3 regions of the Rathayibacter caricis DSM 15933 genome follow, and region 1 is predicted to be linked to each of the others. Evidence: predicted binding sites of a transcription regulator. Region 1 holds the regulator's gene; each other region holds the start of a gene.

Region 1 (6,300 bases):
ACCAAGGGAGGGATCATGACCAAGCTCATCGAGCGCAACACCGCGATCCCGACCAAGCGGAGCGAGACCTTCACCACGGCCGACGACAACCAGCCGTCCGTCGCGATCCAGGTCTTCCAGGGCGAGCGCGAGTTCACCCGCGACAACAAGAACCTGGGCACCTTCGAGCTCACCGGCATCGCGCCGGCGCCCCGCGGCATCCCGCAGGTCGAGGTCACCTTCGACATCGACGCCAACGGCATCGTGCACGTGTCCGCGAAGGACAAGGGCACCGGCAAGGAGCAGTCGATGACGATCACCGGCGGCTCGTCGCTGCCGAAGGACGACATCGAGCGCATGGTCCGCGAGGCCGAGGAGCACGCCGCCGAGGACAAGGCCCGCCGCGAGGCCGCCGAGATCCGCAACAACGCCGAGACCCTCGCCTACTCGATCGACAAGCTGATCAAGGAGAACGAGGAGAAGCTGCCCGAGGACGTCAAGTCCGAGGTCCAGGGCGACGTCGATGCGCTGAAGACCGCGCTCGCCGGAGACGACGACGCCGCGGTGAAGACCGCGTTCGACGCCCTCAACGCCTCGCAGACCAAGCTCGGCCAGGCGATCTACTCGCAGGACCAGGCCGCGCAGAGCGCCCCGCAGGACGCTCCCGCCGACGGTGACAAGAAGGACGACGAGGACATCGTCGACGCCGAGGTCATCGACGACGACGAGCCGAAGGACGCCAAGTGACGGCCGGCGAGCAGGACCAGGAGCCGACCGAGGGCGCTCCCGAGCAGGAGCCGACCACCGGAGCCGAGGCGGCGCAGGCCGCTCAGGACACCGAGGGTCTGATCGAGGCCGAGGGCCCGGACGTCGAGACGACGCTCTCGGACGCCGACCTCTCGTTCCTCTCGGGCCAGTCCGACGCCGAGACGCTCGCTGCGGAGCACCTCGCCGACCTCCAGCGGGTCACCGCGGAGTACGCGAACTACCGCAAGCGCACGGAGTCGAACCGGCAGGCCGAGAAGGAGCGGGCCATCGGCGACGCGGTGAAGGTCATCCTCCCCGTGCTCGACGACCTCGACCGCGCCGAGAAGCACGGCGACCTGCCCGAGGGCGGCCCCTTCACCGCCATCGCGCAGAAGCTGCGCGGCGGGACCGAGAAGCTCGGTCTGGTGAAGACCGGTGCCGTCGGGGACCTGTTCGACCCGAACATCCACGAGGCGATCTTCCAGCAGCCCACTCCGGGCGCCGAGACCTCCACGGTCGCGGACGTCGTCGAGGCGGGCTACTACCTCGGAGGCACGCTCCTGCGCGCCGCCAAGGTGGTCGTCGCGGTCCCCGCCGACTGACACCCTCCGCACCACCGCGTGGGACCCCGCTCCTCCCGCCGCTCCCGGCGGATCCGGGAGCGGGGTCCCTCGCCGCACTCGACACAGGAAGAGGCACATGGCCAGCCAGGATTGGTTCGACAAGGACTTCTACAAGGTCCTCGGCGTGTCCAAGGACGTCTCCGCGGCGGATCTGAAGAAGACCTACCGCAAGCTCGCGCGGCAGTTCCACCCGGACTCGAACCCGGGCGACGCCCGCGCGGAGGCGCGCTTCAAGGAGATCAGCGAGGCGTACACCGTCCTCTCGGACGCGGATCAGCGCAAGGAGTACGACCAGATCCGCGCGATGGGCGGCGGAGCGCGCTTCACCGCGGGCGGACAGCCCGGCGGCTTCGATGACGTGTTCGGCAACGTCTTCGGCCAGGGCGGGCGCTCCGGATACAGTGCCCAGCAGGGCCCGCCTCCCGGCTTCGAGGACCTCCTCGGCGGGATGTTCGGCGGCGCCGGCGGCCGCTTCGGCCAGCCCAGCGGCGGGTACCGCGGCTTCGGCGGCCCGCAGAAGGGCGCCGACCTCACGGCCAGCACCACCATCGACTTCCTCACCGCGACCCGCGGCGACACCGTGCAGCTGCAGACCGGCGAGGGGCGACCGCTCTCGGTCCGCATCCCGGCCGGAGTGGCCGACCAGCAGAAGATCCGCGTCCGCGGCAAGGGGCGGCCGAGCCCCGACGGAGGCGAGCCCGGCGATCTGGTGCTCACCGTCGCCGTCCGCAAGCACCCCGTCTTCGAGCGCGACGGACTGAACCTCCGCGTGAACGTCCCGGTCACCTTCGTCGAGGCCGTGTTCGGCGCGACGATCGAGGTGCCGACCCTCGGGGGAGAGCCCGTCAAGCTGCGGGTCGCTCCCGGAACGCCCAGCGGACGCGTGCTGCGCGTCAAGGGGCGCGGCGTCGAGACGGGCAAGGGCACCGGCGATCTGCTGGCCATCGTCCAGGTGGCGGTCCCCGATCACCTGTCGGCCGCGGCCAAGGCCGCGCTCGAGGCCTACGCGGCCGCCGAGCCCGCCGAGAACCCCCGCGAGGACCTCCTGGAGAAGGCCCGCTACTAGAGCGCACGAGTGCGACGGGCCGAGAGGCCGGAGAGGAGGCGGTGGTGGACGAGAACACCCCCGTGTTCGCGATCGCGGTCGCCGCCGACCTCGCCGGCATGCACCCGCAGACCCTCCGGCAGTACGACCGGCTCGGACTCGTCCGGCCGACCCGCACCGCGGGCAAGTCGCGCCGCTACTCCATGCGCGACGTCGTCCAGCTGCGCGAGGTCGCACGGCTGTCCTCCGAGGGGGTCTCCCTCGAGGGCATCGCGAGGATCCTCCAGCTCGAGAACCAGGTGCAGTCGCTGTCCCAGCGGGTGCGCGAACTCGAGTCGGCCCTGGCCGACGAGCTCCTCAACCGGCCGGGGCGCCGCGTCTTCGCGGCGGGACTCGAGGGCGACGTGGTGACCCTGCGTCACGGCACGCGCGCGCAGCGTCGCACCGAGGTCGTCGTGTGGCGCCCGGTTCCTCGCCCGCGCGACGAGGCGGCACCGGACGACGACGAGCCGGACGGCCTGTGATCGGGGTACTCTGACCGTCGCGCCCGGCACCGTCGCCGGGTCGCCCGCCCGCTCGCCGCGGTCGCGGTGAGACGAGGAGGACCCGTGGTCGAGGACAACCAGCGAGACGACACCGTCGAGAGGCGGTCCGGGCGCGAGGCCGACCCCCAGGACGACGCGCGATCCGCCGATCGGCGCGCCCCCGTGGTCCCGGACAACGGCTACAGCCGCGAGTCCTACGCGATCCACGCCACCCGCACCGAGCTGCCGCTCTTCTCGAACGCGCTGCAGGGCAGCCGCGACGACGCCCGCTGGCTGTCCTCGCTCTCGAGCGTGCTCGGCTCCGGCGATCCCGAGGCCGCCGCTGTCGCGGCGCAGGCCGCGATCGAGCGCCGCCGGCGCCGGAGCGACGAGTCGGGCGCCTAGCGCCGGTCGCGCGAGGGCGTCAGTCGCGCGCCCGAGCGCTCACGTACCGCCGGTCGAGCCGCGAGCCGACGCGGCCCCTCGTCGCCCGCTGCAGCAGATCGGAGCCGCGCGCGAGCATCTCGCCGCCCAGCGGCAGACCGCGCACGAGCCCGCGCACCTCGACGCGCTCGGCGTCGGTGTAGCCGAGCAGCACGTAGAGGCCCACGACGGCCATGGCCGCGATCGTGGCCACCCTGCCGGGCAGCTGGTCGAGGATCCCGCCGTTGCCCTCGACGGGCTCGGCGAGGGTCACGCACATCAGGAAGATCGTCGCGTATACCGCGAGGTGCACGTGGACCGTCCTCCACGGGCGCGCGAGCGCGGCGACGGGCAGGATCCAGAGGGCGTACCACGGGTGGATCGCCGAGGACGCGGTCACGAACGCCAGCAGGGCGGTCGCGAGCCGCGCCACCGGATCGATCGAGCGGCGCGTCAGCATCAGCCACCCCGCGACGACTCCGGCGAGCGTGAGCACCAGCAGCTTCACGAGGGTGACGGCCGCGGCGGGGTCGTGCCCCGTCAGCTCGACGGAGGTCGAGACGAGGATCGAGACGAGCGACATCGGCGCGTACCAGTGCATGATCGTGCCGGGAACGATCATCGCCGCGACCCAGCCCACTCCGACTCCGACGGCGAAGCCCGCCGCCACGACGAGCCCGAGGGCGCCGAGACCCGTCCAGAGCCAGGCGCGCACCCGCTCCCGCAGGCTCGCGTCGCGCCGCAGCCAGAGCAGCGCGACCACCGGCAGGGCGATCACGGCGACCGGCTTCACCGCGATCGCCGCGCCCATCAGCACGACGGCGAGCACTCTACGGTCGGTGCTCGCATAGAACAGCGACGCGAGGATCAGCGCCAGCATCACCGAGTCGTTGTGCCCGGCGACGACGAAGAGGACGAGCGTGAGCGGATTCGCGACGACGGTCCACGCGGTCAGCGGGACGGAGAGGCCGCGCAACCGGGCCAGCCGCAGCGCGTAGACGGCCATGACGACGACTCCGGCCACCGACACGGCCCGCAGCATGGCGACCGAGAGCTCGGGGGAGGACCAGCCGGCCAGCTGGACCACGGTCCTCTCTGCCAGGAGGTACAGGGGGCCGTAAGGGGTCGGCGAATCGGCCCAGACGGGATCGACGCCGAGGATGAACCAGCCGGGCAGTGTCGCGACGCCGTTCGAGTAGGGATCGATCCCCTGGACCATCAGCCGCCCCTGCGCCACGTACGAGAACATGTCGCGGCTGAACAGGGGGACGGCGATCAGCAGGGGCGCGCACCACGAGAGCGCCGCGACGAGGATCGTGCGCAGCGCGCGCGGGTCCCCGCTCCGCGCCGTCGAGCGGAGCCGCAGCCACGCGAGCAGCAGGAGCAGTCCGCCGCCGAGCACGGCGATGGCGCAGATCTCGGTGAGGGAGGCGGTCGAGCGCAGGGTCGCGATGAGGGGCCACTGCCGGATCGGCGAGTCGCCGGGCAGGTACCCGACGCCGAGCGAGCCGACCAGGATCGCGCTGGAGGCGACCGTGCCCATCGCCAGCGGGGCGACGCGCGACGCGTGCTGCGCGAGTCGGCGGGCTCGGAGCGGGACGCGGGAGGTCCGCTCCGACGCCTCGACCGCGCCTGGTCGTCCGGTCGTCACCTGTGCAGCCATCGCAGCCACGCTAGGCGACCGCTCTTCGAAACGGATGGACGTGGCGTGAACGGTTGACCTCCGCCGTTCTCAGGCGCTAGTCGGCTCCGGCACGGCTTCGGCGAAGCGGAGCTGGTTCCCGAACGGGTCGATCACCTCGAGGGAGAAGCCGAAGGGCGTCCGGGTGATGCGCGGGTTCAGGTACGGGTAGGCCTTGGCGTCGAGCTCGGCGTGCAGCTCGCGCACCCCGCGCAGCGACACGTGCAGGGCCGCTCCGGGGCTGCCGTCGCGATGGTGCTCGCTGAGGTGCAGGCGCAGGCCCGAGCGCGACACCTGGAGGTAGAGGGGAGCGTCGCGGCCCGCGCGGTGCTCCCAGTCGACGGTGAAGCCGAGGTAGTCGACGTAGAACTCGCCCGCCTTTGCGACCGAGAAGATGCGCAGGATCGGGACCGCCGCCTCCATCCGCACCGCTTCGAGCCGCGAGGCCCCGCCCGGCGTCGACTCTTCCCGTGCGCGTCGTCTCGTCTCCACGGCACGAGGCTAGCCGTCGGCGCGGAGCGACGGCGGCGGCGGCCGTCTCCGAGCGCGGCGGGCTCGGCGGGCCGGGCGCGTCGCCGTCTCAGTCGACGAGATCCAGCAGCCGGAGGCGCTCGAGCGTCGCCACGCCCGCAGGCGGGCACCGGTGCGCGTCGGCCGTCCCGATCCAGTGCAGCGAGTCGATCTCGGCGCTCGGCGAGGGCTCGCCCGCCAGCTCCGCGAGGTACACCCGCATGTGCACCTCGCGGCCCTCCGGCTCGCCGTGGGCCTGGGTGCGGACGACGAACAGCTCCTCGAGCCGGGTGGTCGCTGTGCCGAGCTCCTCCTGCGCCTCGCGCGCGGCCGCGTGCTCGCCGGTCTCGCCCGCGTCGACCTTGCCGCCGGGGAGGTAGACCACGTCGCGCCCTCGGGCCGTCACCATCAGCACGCGGCGCTCGCGGAGGACGACGACGGCGGACACGACGATCGGCGGGTGACTGCTCATGCGGCCATCCTCCCGCCTCCCGCCTGCACCCGGCGCCCGGGCGCCCCGCGGCTACCATGGGTGCACACATCACAGGACGCGCGCAGCCGGCGCGCGTCGGGGCCCCGTGCGCCCGAACAGCTGAGGAGCAACCCGTGGCAGAACCCACCACCCTCGACAAAGTCGTCACCCTCGCGCAGCACCGGGGGTTCGTCTTCCCCTCGGGAGAGATCTACGGAGGCACGCGCTCGGCGTGGGACTACGGGCCGCTCGGAGTGGAGCTGAAGGAGAACATCAAGCGCCAGTGGTGGAAGGCC
Region 2 (6,300 bases), 350 kb from region 1:
CCGGTCTGACCTACGAGCACCGCCTCATCGACGATATGGTCGCCTCGGCCATGAAGTGGGAAGGCGGCTACGTCTGGGCCTGCAAGAACTACGACGGCGACGTGCAGTCCGACACCGTGGCGCAGGGCTTCGGCTCGCTCGGCCTCATGACCTCGGTCCTCTCGACGCCCGACGGCTCCGTCGTCGAGGCCGAGGCGGCGCACGGCACGGTCACGCGCCACTACCGCCAGCACCAGGCGGGCAAGCCCACCTCGACGAACCCGATCGCCTCGATCTACGCCTGGACGCGCGGCCTCGCGCACCGCGGCAAGCTCGACGGCAACCAGGAGCTCATCGACTTCTCGCTCGCGCTCGAGGACGTCGTCATCAAGACGGTCGAGTCCGGCAAGATGACGAAGGACCTCGCGCTGCTCGTCGGCCCCGACCAGGGCTGGCAGACGACGGAGGAGTTCCTCGCGACGCTCGACGAGAACCTCAAGGCGCGCATGTCGGCGTAGCCCGCCTCCGGCTCGCAGAGCACGCTTCGGCCCGCAGGATCCTCGGATCCCGCGGGCCGACCGCGTTCCCGGGGTCCGGAGGTGCTCAGAGCACGCGGGCGAGCCGATCCAGAGCCGCCATCGCGTCCGGCCCCGAGGGCATGAGCACGACGCTCGCGGCGCCGGCGTCGTGGAGCTGCGCGATCCGTGCACGGGCAGCCGAGGGGGTGCCGACGACCGCCAGCTGGTCGACCCACTCGTCGGGCAGGTCGCGGACGAAGGCGGCGCGATCGGCGCTCCGCTCGCGCAGGGCGCGGAACTCGGCCGCGAAGGGCAGCGGGTCGATGTGCGGCGCCCAGTCCGGCTCGCCGATCCACTCGAGGCCGGGGCGGACGAGGTCGCGCGCCGCCGAGGCGTCGTCGTCGACCGCGGCCACGTTGTAGGCGACCACGCGGCCGGCCGTGCCGAGGTGCCCGCGCGCGGTGGCGAGGTACTCCGGAGTCACCGGCTCGGCGAGCACGACGCCGTCGGCGATGCGGCCGGCCAGCTCGAGCGAGCGGGGTCCGCGGACGCCGGCGAGCAGCGGCGGGAGCACCGTCGGCGGGGTCTCGAGGCGGAGCGAGTCGACCGCGACGTAGCGGCCGTCGCGCGTCGTCTCCTCGCCCGAGAGCAGGGAGCGGACGGCGTCGAACTGCTCCTCGAGGAGCGTGAGGGGGCTGGCCGGCCAGATGCGCAGGCCGCGCATCCAGTGCGGCATGCCGTGACCGATGCCGGCGTGCACGCGGCCGGGGAACAGCTCGGCAAGCGTGCCCAGCTCCATGGCGGTGAACGCGGCGGCGCGGGCGGCGGCGGGCAGGATGCCGATGCCCACGACGATCCGCTCGGTCGCGGCGAGGACGGCCGCGGCCTGGGCGATGCCGCCGCGGAAGCCGAGGTCCTCGACGACCCAGAGCTCGTCGAAGCCCGCGGCCTCGGCGCGGCGGGCGTAGGGGAGGACCTGCGAGGCGGGGAGGTCGCGGGGGAGCAGGAGTCCGACGGCGGCGTCGGGAGTCGTGGCGCGCATGCTGCCAGCGTACGGCGGTGTGGCCGCACGCGACGGCGGGGCGGCCGCTCGCGCGCGCCGCCCCGCCGGAGGGTCCGAGCTACTCCGAGTGCGCCTCGCTCAGCTGCACCTGCTCGGGGTGCGAGGTCGAGACGACCTCGATCTTGCGGGAGCGCGCCTTCTCGGACACGGGGATCGTGACCGACAGCACGCCGTTGTCGTACGACGCCGAGATGCGCTCGGTGTCGACGCCCTGGCCCAGGCTCAGCTGGCGCACGAAGGTGGCCGACTGGCGCTCCCGGGTGATCCAGGTGACTCCGTCCCCGCTCGCGACGGTGCGCTGGGCGCGGATCGTGAGCAGCTGCCCGTCGACGTCCACATCGACGGAGCCGGGGTCGATGCCCGGCAGGTCGGCGGTGAGCACGTAGTGGTCACCGTCGCGGTACAGGTCGATCGGCATGCGGCGGGGGCCCTGGCCCGAGCCGAAGAGGGCGGAGGCGAAGCGGTCGAGCTCGCGGACGGGGTCGTAGGTGACGGCCATGGGAATCACTCCATTCGGTCTGGCAACGGATGAGTCTCAAGTTGAGCCGACTCGACTCAACTGCCTCGAATATAGCACTCGACCCCGGAGAGTGCCAACGGGAGGCGTCACCCTTTCAGGTACTTCGTTACCTGTTCGTAACAGAGCCCGGCAATCGAGTTCGTAGGGTCGTTTCTATGCGGGAACCGATCCGGTTCCCAGCGACTGCGAGTAGAGGACTTCGTTTGCCGATCCAGCCCTTCCACCCACCGAGAGTCCGACGCGCGGAGAGGCGGATCCTCGCGGGTCTCGCCGTCCTCGGTGTCGCCGCCTCCGCCGCCTTCGCCGCCACGGGCGCCAGCGCCGCCCCCGTGATCGGGAGCGCCTCCCTCGTCGGCGGCCTCTCGTCGCTGCAGAGCTTCGACGACGGCGACTACGTCGTCACCCTCGTCGAGCCGTCCGCCGCGACCTACGAGGGCACCGACGCCCGCTTCGCCCGCACCGCACCGGACGCCGGCGCGCAGCTGCAGGCGCGCTCCGCTCCGGTGGAGGACTACGCCGAGCACCTGGAGAAGCGCCAGGACGCCGTCGCCGCCGCGGTCGACGCGCGGATCGGCTACCACTACACGGTGGCCCTCAACGGCTTCTCGGCCACCCTCACCGGCGCGCAGGCGAGCGTGCTCGCGAACCGCAAGGACGTCGCGCAGGTGCGCGAGATCGAGGACCTCACCCTCGACCGGGCCCGCGGTGCCGCTCAGACCGCTCCGCTGGTCACGGCGGAGCCGGGCGCCGGCACTCCCGTGCCCGACACCGGGCAGCAGCGCTCGACCGACTTCCTCGGCCTCGAGGGCGAGGGCGGCGTCTGGAACGCGGTCGGCGGCGTCGACGCCGCGGGAGCGGGCATCGTCGTCGGTGTCATCGACTCCGGCATCGCGCCCGAGAACCCCTCGTTCGACGGTCCGCCCCTGGCCACGTCGCCGGGAGCCGCGCCGTACACGGACGGCGAGACCATCACCTACCGCAAGTCCGACGGCGGCGAGTTCGTCGGAGCGTGCGAGACCGGCTCCGACTCCTCCCAGCAGTGGGACGGCGACGAGTGCAGCCAGAAGCTGATCGGCGCGCGCTGGTTCCTCGGCGACTCCGAGAAGGTCGGCTCGGACGACAACCCCGAGTTCCTCTCGCCCCGCGACGCCGACGGGCACGGCTCGCACACCGCGAGCACCGCCGCCGGCAATGCCGACGTCGAGGCGAGCGTCGACGGCTACGACTACGGCACCATCTCGGGTGTCGCCCCGGCGGCGAAGGTCGCGGCCTACAAGGTCTGCTGGAACGGCGACGTCGAGGGCACGGACGACGACGACTTCTGCTCCGGCCCCGGCATCCTCGGTGCGATCGAGGCGGCCGTGACGGACGGCGTCGACGTGATCAACTTCTCGATCGGCGGCGGCTCCGCGACCTCCACGCTGACCCTCTACGACGAGGCGTTCCTGAACGCCGCGGCGGCGGGCGTCTTCGTGGCGGCCTCCGCGGGCAACTCGGGCCCCGACGCCTCGACCCTCGACCACGCCTCGCCGTGGTACACCACGGTCGCCGCGTCCTCGATCCCGTCGTACACGGCGACCGCCACCCTGGGTGACGGCCAGGCGTTCGTCGGCGGCTCCATCTCGGTCCACGAGGACCTGGAGGCTCCGCTGGTGAACAGCGCCGACGTCGCGCGCTCGGGCACCGAGATGCCCGAGATCTGCGCGCCCGGCACGCTGGACCCGGACAAGGTGAAGGGCGCCGTCGTGGCCTGCACCGCGGGCACCACCGCGCGCGTCTCCAAGTCGGCCGAGGTCGAGCGGGCCGGCGGCGTCGGCATGCTGCTGCTGAACCCGACCCCCAACGCGCTGCACGTCGACGACCACTCGGTCCCGACCATCCAGATCGACTCCCAGGCCTACGAGGCGATCACCGAGTACGCCTCCACCGACGGCGCGACCGTCGAGCTCAGCGAGGGCAACCTCACGGGCGCCGAGATCCCCGTCCCGCAGGTCGCCGGCTTCTCGTCGCGCGGCCCGGCCGAGGCCGACGGAACCGACGTGCTCAAGCCCGACCTCACGGCTCCCGGAGTCGCGATCCTCGCCGACTCCTTCAACGAGGAGGGCGACGACCCGGCCTTCGCGTTCGAGTCGGGGACCTCGATGTCCTCGCCGCACGTGGCGGGCCTCGCGGCGCTGATCCTCGGCGTCTCTCCGACCGCCTCCCCGTCGGCCGTGAAGTCGGCCATGATGACGACCGCGTACGACAGCGTCGACCAGGCGGGGAACCCCTCCACCGACGTCTTCGCGCAGGGCGCCGGACACGTCGACCCGACCGCCTTCCTGGACCCGGGACTGCTCTACGAGAGCGGCCCGACCGACTGGATCGCGTTCCTCAAGGGCGCGGGCTACGTGTTCGACCCCGACTTCGCGGTCGACGCCATCGACCCGTCCGACCTGAACCAGCCTTCGATCGCCATCGGCTCGCTCGCGGGCACGCAGACGGTCACGCGCACGGTCACCGCGACCGGTCCCGGCGTGTACACCGCCTCGATCGACGTGCCCGGGATCGATGCCGTCGTCTCGCCCCAGACCCTGACTTTCGGGGCGGCGGGCGAGAGCGCCGAGTACACGGTCACCTTCACGACCGAGGACGCCGGGCTCGCCGAGTTCGCGACGGGCTACCTCACCTGGACGAGCGCCGAGCACGAGGTGCGCAGCCCCGTGGCCGTGCGCCCGGTGCTGCTCGACGCGCCCTTCGAGGTCTCCGGCTCCGGTTCGACCGGATCCACGACCGCCACGATCACGCCCGGCATCGACGGCGCGCTGCCGCTCTCACCGAGCGGGCTCGCCCGGGGAGTGCTGGCCGAGGACGAGTCGGCCGAGGACGGCCACTCGGGCGTCCTGCCCGCGGGGGAGACGTTCGTGACGAGCGTCGAGGTGCCCGAGGGTGCGACCTTCGCGCGCTTCGACCTCGACGCGATCGACGACACGTCCGACCTGGACCTGTACGTCGAGCTGCTGGACGCCGACGGGGAGCCTGTGGGCGAGGCCGTCTCGGCCACCGCCTCGGCCGACGAGCGGGTCGACCTCGACTCGCCGGACGCAGGCACCTACCGGGTGACCGCCGACATCTACGCGGTCGGATCCGACGACACCGTCGCCTTCGACCTGCGCAGCTTCGTCGTCACCGAGGAGGGCGGCCTCGGCTCGCTCACGACCGAGCCCGAGACCGTGGACGCCGTGCTCGGCGAGCCCACGTCGTACTCGGTCTCATGGTCGGACCTGGCGGGCCCCGCGCAGTACCTCGGGCGCATCGCCTATGCGGACTCGGGACTCGCGACGCTCGTGAGCGTCGACGTGACTGAGGACGTCTCGCCCGGACCGCAGCCGACCGCGACGCCCACGGCCGAGCCGACCGCGACCCCGACCGCGGAGCCGACCGCGACGCCCGCGCCGACCGGTGCACCGGAGCCGACCGCGTCTCCGACCGCCGGACCGACCGCCGGCCCCGCGCCGACGTCGTCGCCGACCTCCGGACCGGGCCTGCCCGGCACCGGCGGACCGGGTCACCTGCCCTCGACGGGCTTCCAGGGAGGGCTCCTCGGAGCCGCCGCGCTGGCGCTGATCGGCGCCGGAGCGGTCATCACCGGAGTCCGGCGCCGCGCCGTGGCGCTGCGTGAGGAGACCGCGGCGGAGTAGTCGCCCGCTCGACACGACGGCCGTCCTGCTCGCTCCTCCGGGAGCGGCGGGGCGGCCGTTCGTCGTCGGTGGCGCTGCCCGGAGATCGTCCGTCGTCGGTAGCGCTGCTACGAGATCGAGCGGCGCCCGGCGATGACGCCCGAGACGATCGCGACGACGCCGAACGCGATCGCGACGACCGGCTGCCCGAGATCGAGCCAGGCGAGCGCCGCGGCTCCGAAGACGAGGAGCTCGATCAGGGAGCGGCCGTAGACGTCGATCGCGAGGACGGCGCGCGGCGAGAGGAAGAGGGCCCAGACGAGAGCGGCGAGAACGGGGGCGCCGATGCCGACGACGACGTTCAGCGGCACGTCGAAGCTGCTGAAGCCCCAGAGGCCGAACGTGATCAGCGCGAACAGCTCGAGCACGAAGCGCACGACGGCGTTCGGGCCGATCCGGGGGTCGCGGTCCGCTGCGGTCGCTCTCGCTGGATTCACGCCGACCATGCTAACCGGCCCGCCCCGGCGGAGCCCGAGAGTCTCTTGCCCGCTCGGAAAGTCT
Region 3 (6,300 bases), 2.1 Mb from region 1:
AAGCCGACGGCGAGCCCGAAGCAGACGAGCGAGATCCAGAGCAGGGCGCGGATCGCGCGACCGACCGGGTCGTAGTAGCGCGGGTTCGACATCGGGCCTCCGGTTCTCGTGCTCTCCCGTGTCTATCCGCCGGAGCGGGCCCGCGCAAGCGGCCCGGCGCACACCACGACGCCCCGGCTCCCGAGGTGAGGGAGCCGGGGCGTCGGCGGGTGGCGGGCTAGGCCGCCAGCGGCATCCGCGACGAGGACGTCACGACCAGCTCGCCGCCGACCGCGTCGACGTGCACCGCGCCTCCGTCGGTCACGTCACCGCTCACGAACAGGTCGGCGATGCGATCGTCGACCGAGCGCTGCACGAGGCGGCGGAGCGGACGGGCTCCGTACTGCGGCTCGTAGCCGTGCTCCGCGAGCCAGTCGATCGCCGACTCCGTGACCTCGAGCGACACCTCGCGCGGCGCGAGACGGGCCCGCGTCGCGTCGAGCACGATGCCCACGATCTCGCGGAGCTGCTCGCGACCGAGCTTGCGGAACAGCACGATCTCGTCGATGCGGTTGAGGAACTCGGGCCGCATCGCCTCGCGGAGCCGGCCCATGACGCGGTCGCGCAGGTCCTTCCCCGAGGCGAAGCCCTCGGCCGACGCGTCGCTCTGCGCGACGAAGCCGAGCGCGCCGGAACGCGAGGCCAGGAACTCCGACCCCAGGTTCGAGGTCATGATGATCACCGTGTTGCGGAAGTCGACCGTGCGGCCCTGACCGTCGGTCAGACGCCCGTCGTCGAGCACCTGCAGGAGCAGGTTGAACACGTCGGGGTGCGCCTTCTCGATCTCGTCGAACAGCACGACGGAGTAGGGGTTCCGCCGCACGCGCTCGGTGAGCTGGCCGGCCTCGTCGTAGCCGACGTACCCGGGAGGGGCGCCGACCAGCCGCGAGACGGTGTGCCGCTCGCCGAACTCGCTCATGTCGAAGCGGATCACGGACTGCTCGTCGGCGAAGAGCGAGCCGGCCAGCGTGCGCGCCAGCTCGGTCTTGCCGACGCCCGTCGGACCGAGGAACAGGAACGAGCCGACGGGACGCGAGGCGTCGCCGAGGCCGGTCCGGCTGCGGCGGACGGCGCGCGCGACCGCGGTCACCGCGTCGTCCTGGCCGATGACGCGCCGGTGCAGCTCGTCCTCGAGGTGCGCGAGCCGCTCGCGCTCCCCCTCCGTCAGGCGCGACACGGGGATGCCCGTGGCGCGGGCCACGACGGCCGCGATCTCCGTCTCGCCCACCTCGGCCCCGGTCGTCGCGCGTCCGGTCGAGGTCGCGGCGTCGAGCTGTGCCTGCACCGAGGAGATCTCGTCGCGCAGTCGCGACGCCTCCTCGTAGTGCTCGGCCGAGACGGCCGCGTTCTTGTCGCCCTCGAGCACCGCGAGGCGCTCGAGCAGGGCCGCGGTGTCGACTCCGGCGCCCAGCGAGAGGCGGAGGCGCGCACCGGCCTGGTCGATCAGGTCGATCGCCTTGTCGGGCAGCACGCGGTCCGGCAGGTAGCGGTCCGACAGCTCCACGGCGGCGCGCAGGGCGTCGTCGGTGAAGCTCACGCGGTGGTGCTCCTCGTAGGCCTGACGCAGTCCGTGCAGGATCGCGATCGCGTCCTCCACAGACGGCTCGCCCACGCGGACGGGCTGGAAGCGGCGCTCGAGCGCCGGGTCCTTCTCGATCGTGCGGTACTCCTTGAGTGTGGTCGCTCCCACCAGGTGCAGCTCGCCGCGGGCCAGCCGGGGCTTGAGGATGTTGCCCGCGTCCATGCCGCCCTCGCCGGCACCACCGGCGCCGACGACGGTGTGCACCTCGTCGATGAAGACGATCAGCTCGCCCGAGCGGGCCGCGATCTCGTCCATCGTCTTCGTCAGGCGCTCCTCGAAGTCGCCGCGGTAGCGGGTGCCGGCGAGCATGCCGGGGAGGTCGAGGGAGACGACGCGCTTGTCGCGCAGCTGCTCCGGGACCTCGCCCGCCACGATCGCGCGGGCCAGGCACTCGACGATCGCGGTCTTGCCGACGCCGGCCTCCCCGACGAGCACCGGGTTGTTCTTGGTGCGCCGGCTGAGGATCTCGATGGTCTGCTCGATCTCGTCGGCGCGGCCGATCACCGGGTCGAGCTTCCCGTCGCGGGCGAGCTGCGTGAGGTCGGTGCCGTACGTGTCGAGCATCGGCGTCTCGGAGGCAGGCGTGCCGGTCTCCTGCTGCTGCTCCGGACCGGTGGTGACGGTCTCGCGCAGTCCCTGGGTGAGCGCCTCCGCCGTCACGCCGGCACGCGCCAGGACCTGCCCGGCGGGCGCGTCCTGACCGAGCACGAGCGCGAAGAAGAGGTGCTCGGGGTCGATGTAGGTCGATCCGCTCGAGCGGGCGACCTGGTAGCTGTGGAACAGCGCCCGCTGGGCGCTGGGCGTGATGGTGGCGGCGTTCGGCGACGCCTGCCCTTCGGCGGCCTGCGGCAGGCGCGCCTCCGTCGCGGTCGCGATCGCGCCGGGGTCGACGCCGATGCGCCGGACGGCCTGCGCGACGGCCTCGTCGTCGACGAGGACGCGCAGCACGTGCAGCGCGTCGAGCTCGGTCTGGCCGCGCTCGAGGGCGAAGCGTCCTGCGGACTGCAGGATGCTCTGGGTACGGGCGGTGAGGAATCGGCTGAGGTCGATGGACCGCGCCGCGCGGGCGCGCTCACCGTCGAGGTAGCGGGCGAGGAAGTCGTCGAACGAGCTCGCTCCGGCCTCGTTGAAGTTGTCGGGCACCAGTCCTCCTGAAGAGTTGAGTCACTTGCACTCAAGTTCAACGCGGAGGGGCGGATCCTATTCCCGGGTCTTCGCTGTACAGCTCCCCCCGCCCTCGGTACCGTCGAGTCATGAGCAGTGACGGAGGAGAGGTGCGTGCGCAGGAGCGCGCGAGACCGACGGCTCCGTCGCTGCAGGAGCTGCGAGCGCACCGCGAGGAACTGCTCGACCTGGCGTCTCGCTCCGGGATCACCTCGGTCGCCGTCTTCGGTTCGGTCGCGCGCGGCACATCGACGAGCGGCAGCGACATCGACCTGATCGTCGACGCCGAACCCGGCACGAGCTACTTCTCCCTCGCGGCCTTCGCTCTCGGCGCGGAAGCGCTTCTCGGTCGCTCCGTCGACGCCGTCTTCCGGTCAGGTCTGCGTCGAGGACGAGACGACGCCGTGCTCCGCGATGCGGTGCCTCTGTGACGGACCGATCGGCACGCTGGCTCGACCTGATCGTCGAGGACTGCGCGAGAGCCCAGGCCCTCGTCGATCGCGGGCGGGACGCCTTCGACGCGGACCCCGCACTCCCTCTGGCGTTCGAGGCGCTCGCGAATCGGATCGGCGACCTCGCGAAGCGGCTCGCGCACGACGATCCGCAGCGCTTCTCGGAAGCACTGTGGTCGATCGCCGCGAAAAACCGGGACTTCATCGTCCACCACTACGACGTCGTGGATCGCGACCGACTCTGGCTCACGGTGGCGACGGATTTCCCATCCGTCGCCGATCTCGCCCGCTCGAAGCGGGGCGAGAGCCGACTCGGTGATTGACAGCCGCGGGTGCTGAGCACGTGGAGATCGAGTTCGCCGCCGTCGTCGTCTTCTGGCGAGGGCCGGCGCCCTGGCACTTCGTGCGGGTTCCGGAGGAGCACGTCCCGGCGATCGCGGACGCCGCAGCGCACGTGTCCTACGGCTGGGGAATGATCCCCGCGACGGTCGTGCTCGGCTCGAGCACTTGGAGCACGTCGCTTTGGCCGAAGGACGGCGGCTACCTGGTGCCGCTCAAGACCGCGGCGCGCCGGGCGGAAGGCGTCGAGGTCGACTCCGCCGTCACCGTTCGCCTGCGCATCTGACGCCTCCCGGACGAGCGAGAGGGCACGACCGGAGTCGTGCCCTCTCTGTGCGCCGACGCGCCTTTCCTCCGGGGTGGGAGCTCTAGGGGACCGTGTAGCCGGCGGCGCGGAACATCTCGTACCACTCGGCCCGGGTCAGGGGGATGTCGGAGCCGAGTGCCGCGTCGTGCACGCGCTGCTCGTTGGTGGTGCCGAGCACGACCTGCATGTTCGCGGGGTGGCACGTGATCCATGCGGTCGCGATCGCGATCGCGGGCACGTCGTACTGCGCGGCGAGGCGGTCGATCACGGCGTTGAGCTCCGTGTACGCGGGGTTGTCGAGGAAGACGCCGGTGAAGAAGCCCGCCTGGAACGGCGACCACGCCTGCACGGTGATGTCGTTGAGACGGCAGTAGTCGACGATGCCGCCGTCGCGCATGATCGACTGGTCGAGCGCCGCCATGTTCGACGCGACTCCCTGCGCGATCAGCGGAGCGTGCGTGACCGAGAGCTGCAGCTGGTTCGCCACGATCGGCTGGTTCAGCGACTTCTTCAGCAACTCGATCTGGAACGGCGTGTGGTTCGAGACGCCGAAGTGCGTCACCTTGCCGGCGGCGTGCAGCTCGTCGAAGGCGCGGGCGACCTCGTCCGGCTCGACGAGCGCGTCGGGGCGGTGCAGGAGCAGCACGTCGATGCGGTCGGTCCGAAGAGCCTTCAGCGACCCCTCGACGGACTCGACGATGTGCTCGTAGGAGAAGTCGAAGTACGGGCCGTCGCCGACGATGCCGCACTTGGTCTGCAGCACGATCTCGTCGCGCTGGGACGGGGTGAGCTGCATCGCCTCGGCGAAGCGCTCCTCGCAGTGGTGCACGGCGTTGCCGTAGACGTCGGCGTGGTCGAAGAAGTCGATGCCGGAGTCGCGCGCGGTGCGCACGAGATCGCGGATGGCGTCGTCGATCATGTCGGGGATGCGCATGAGGCCGAGGACGACGTTCGGGGATTCGATGCCGGAGGCACCGAGGGGGACGTGCTTCAAGGGGGACTCCTTCGTCGGGTACTCCCCCACGGTAGGGGGGGCGGCTGAGTGGCGTCCAACAGCGGGTGCTGGTGCGATTCATGCGACGGAGTGGTCAATCCGGACGCTTGCTCGTCCCCCATCCCGGTGGCAGGGTGCCGTCATGACGATCGAGGTGCGCCCGGCGTCCGTCTTCGACGACGTCGCGACGATGAACGGGCCGAAGCGAGCGGATGCGAGCGTGTGCTGGTGCCTGAGCTACCGGCTGCGCTCCTCCACCGAGAACACCTCACTCCGCGGTCCTGCGCGGGGCGAACGGATGCGCGAACTGGTGGCGCAGGATCCCCCGCCGGGCGTGCTCGCCTACGACGGCGACGAGGTGGCGGGCTGGGCCGCCGTGCACCGCCACGCCGACACGAGCTACGCGAAGAACCGCAGGATCCCGCACGTCGACGACCTCGATGTGTGGACCGTCTGGTGCATCCGCGTCCGCCCGGGCTTCCGCCGCCGCGGCATCTCGCACGCCCTGCTCGCGGGAGCCGTCGACTTCGCTCGGTCTCACGGCGCTCCGGCGATCGAGGGCTACCCGGTCGACAACCACGGCGCGACGGTCGAGCAGACAATGGCGTACGTCGGGACCCGCGCCCTCTTCGAGCGCGCCGGCTTCTCCTGGGCAGCCGATACCACCTCCGTGCTGAACGGCTTCCCGCGGGTGCTGATGCGCCTGCCGCTCTGACATACCACGGCGATATGATGCGGTCGTGAACCTCGACCGCCTCCCTCTCGGTGCCGTCCTGCGGCGCGCCCGCGAGGACGTCGCGATGTCCCAGACGGCGCTCGCGGCCGCCGCCGGCCTGCGCCAGCCGAACATCGCCGCGATCGAAGCCGGGTCGCGACGCCCGAGCCCGGAACTGCTCGAGCGAGTCCTCCGGGCCGCCCGGCTCCGCCCGTCGATCGTCCTGGAGTACCTCGCCGACGACGTCCGGCAGCTCGCCGCGGACCACGGACTGAGCGACGTCCGGGTGTTCGGATCCGCTGCCCGGGGCTCGGACGACGAGCGGAGCGACATCGACCTGCTCGCCGCGGCGGATCCCTCCATCGACTTCCTCCGCCTGGCCGCGTTCCGCGGTCGCGCGGAGGAGCTCCTCGGATTCCCGGTGGACGTCGTGATCGACAGCCCTGACGACGACGTCGTGGCCGCGATCCGCCGCGAGGCGGTGCCGCTGTGACCGCGCCGGACGAGGGAGGCACGACGCCGAACCGCTTCACCGCCCGCCCCCGACGTCCCGCCGACGACACCGACAAGCGCTCCCGGCTGATCCTCGAGGCGGATCGGCTCCTCTCCCGCCTCGATCGTGCCGCCCGGGACGGCGAGGCCGAGTTCGTCCGCCCGGTGTCGGACAGCAGGGACATCGGCGCGCTCGCCCTGATCACTCTCGCCGAG

The links. The regulator HspR, encoded in region 1, represses chaperone genes until heat shock. The targets are predictions, from matches to a motif close to AAGTTGAGTCNNNNNGACTCAACTT.
Positions count from the first base shown of each region.
Region 2: the regulator HspR is predicted to act here: its motif matches at 2,098-2,122, upstream of C1I63_RS09855 (Hsp20/alpha crystallin family protein).
Region 3: the regulator HspR is predicted to act here: its motif matches at 2,778-2,802, upstream of C1I63_RS17920 (ATP-dependent Clp protease ATP-binding subunit).

Region 1 is NZ_PZPL01000001.1:1,771,548-1,777,847, forward strand. It holds gene dnaK (molecular chaperone DnaK) at 1-726, shown strand, start outside; gene C1I63_RS08155 (nucleotide exchange factor GrpE) at 723-1,328, shown strand; gene C1I63_RS08160 (DnaJ C-terminal domain-containing protein) at 1,426-2,415, shown strand; gene C1I63_RS08165 (heat shock protein transcriptional repressor HspR) at 2,460-2,918, shown strand; gene C1I63_RS08170 (hypothetical protein) at 3,003-3,323, shown strand; gene mptB (polyprenol phosphomannose-dependent alpha 1,6 mannosyltransferase MptB) at 3,343-5,004, opposite strand; gene C1I63_RS08180 (glyoxalase superfamily protein) at 5,074-5,514, opposite strand; gene C1I63_RS08185 (NUDIX hydrolase) at 5,603-6,004, opposite strand; gene C1I63_RS08190 (glycine--tRNA ligase) at 6,139-6,300, shown strand, end outside.
Region 2 is NZ_PZPL01000001.1:2,123,055-2,129,354, forward strand. It holds gene C1I63_RS09845 (NADP-dependent isocitrate dehydrogenase) at 1-497, shown strand, start outside; gene C1I63_RS09850 (LLM class flavin-dependent oxidoreductase) at 583-1,539, opposite strand; gene C1I63_RS09855 (Hsp20/alpha crystallin family protein) at 1,619-2,059, opposite strand; gene C1I63_RS09860 (S8 family serine peptidase) at 2,284-5,760, shown strand; gene C1I63_RS09865 (YrdB family protein) at 5,868-6,236, opposite strand.
Region 3 is NZ_PZPL01000001.1:3,851,932-3,858,231, forward strand. It holds gene C1I63_RS17915 (hypothetical protein) at 1-92, opposite strand, end outside; gene C1I63_RS17920 (ATP-dependent Clp protease ATP-binding subunit) at 218-2,764, opposite strand; gene C1I63_RS17925 (nucleotidyltransferase family protein) at 2,875-3,216, shown strand; gene C1I63_RS17930 (HepT-like ribonuclease domain-containing protein) at 3,213-3,560, shown strand; gene C1I63_RS17935 (DUF1905 domain-containing protein) at 3,581-3,862, shown strand; gene C1I63_RS17940 (aldo/keto reductase) at 3,945-4,877, opposite strand; gene C1I63_RS17945 (GNAT family N-acetyltransferase) at 5,020-5,592, shown strand; gene C1I63_RS17950 (XRE family transcriptional regulator) at 5,618-6,085, shown strand; gene C1I63_RS17955 (HepT-like ribonuclease domain-containing protein) at 6,082-6,300, shown strand, end outside.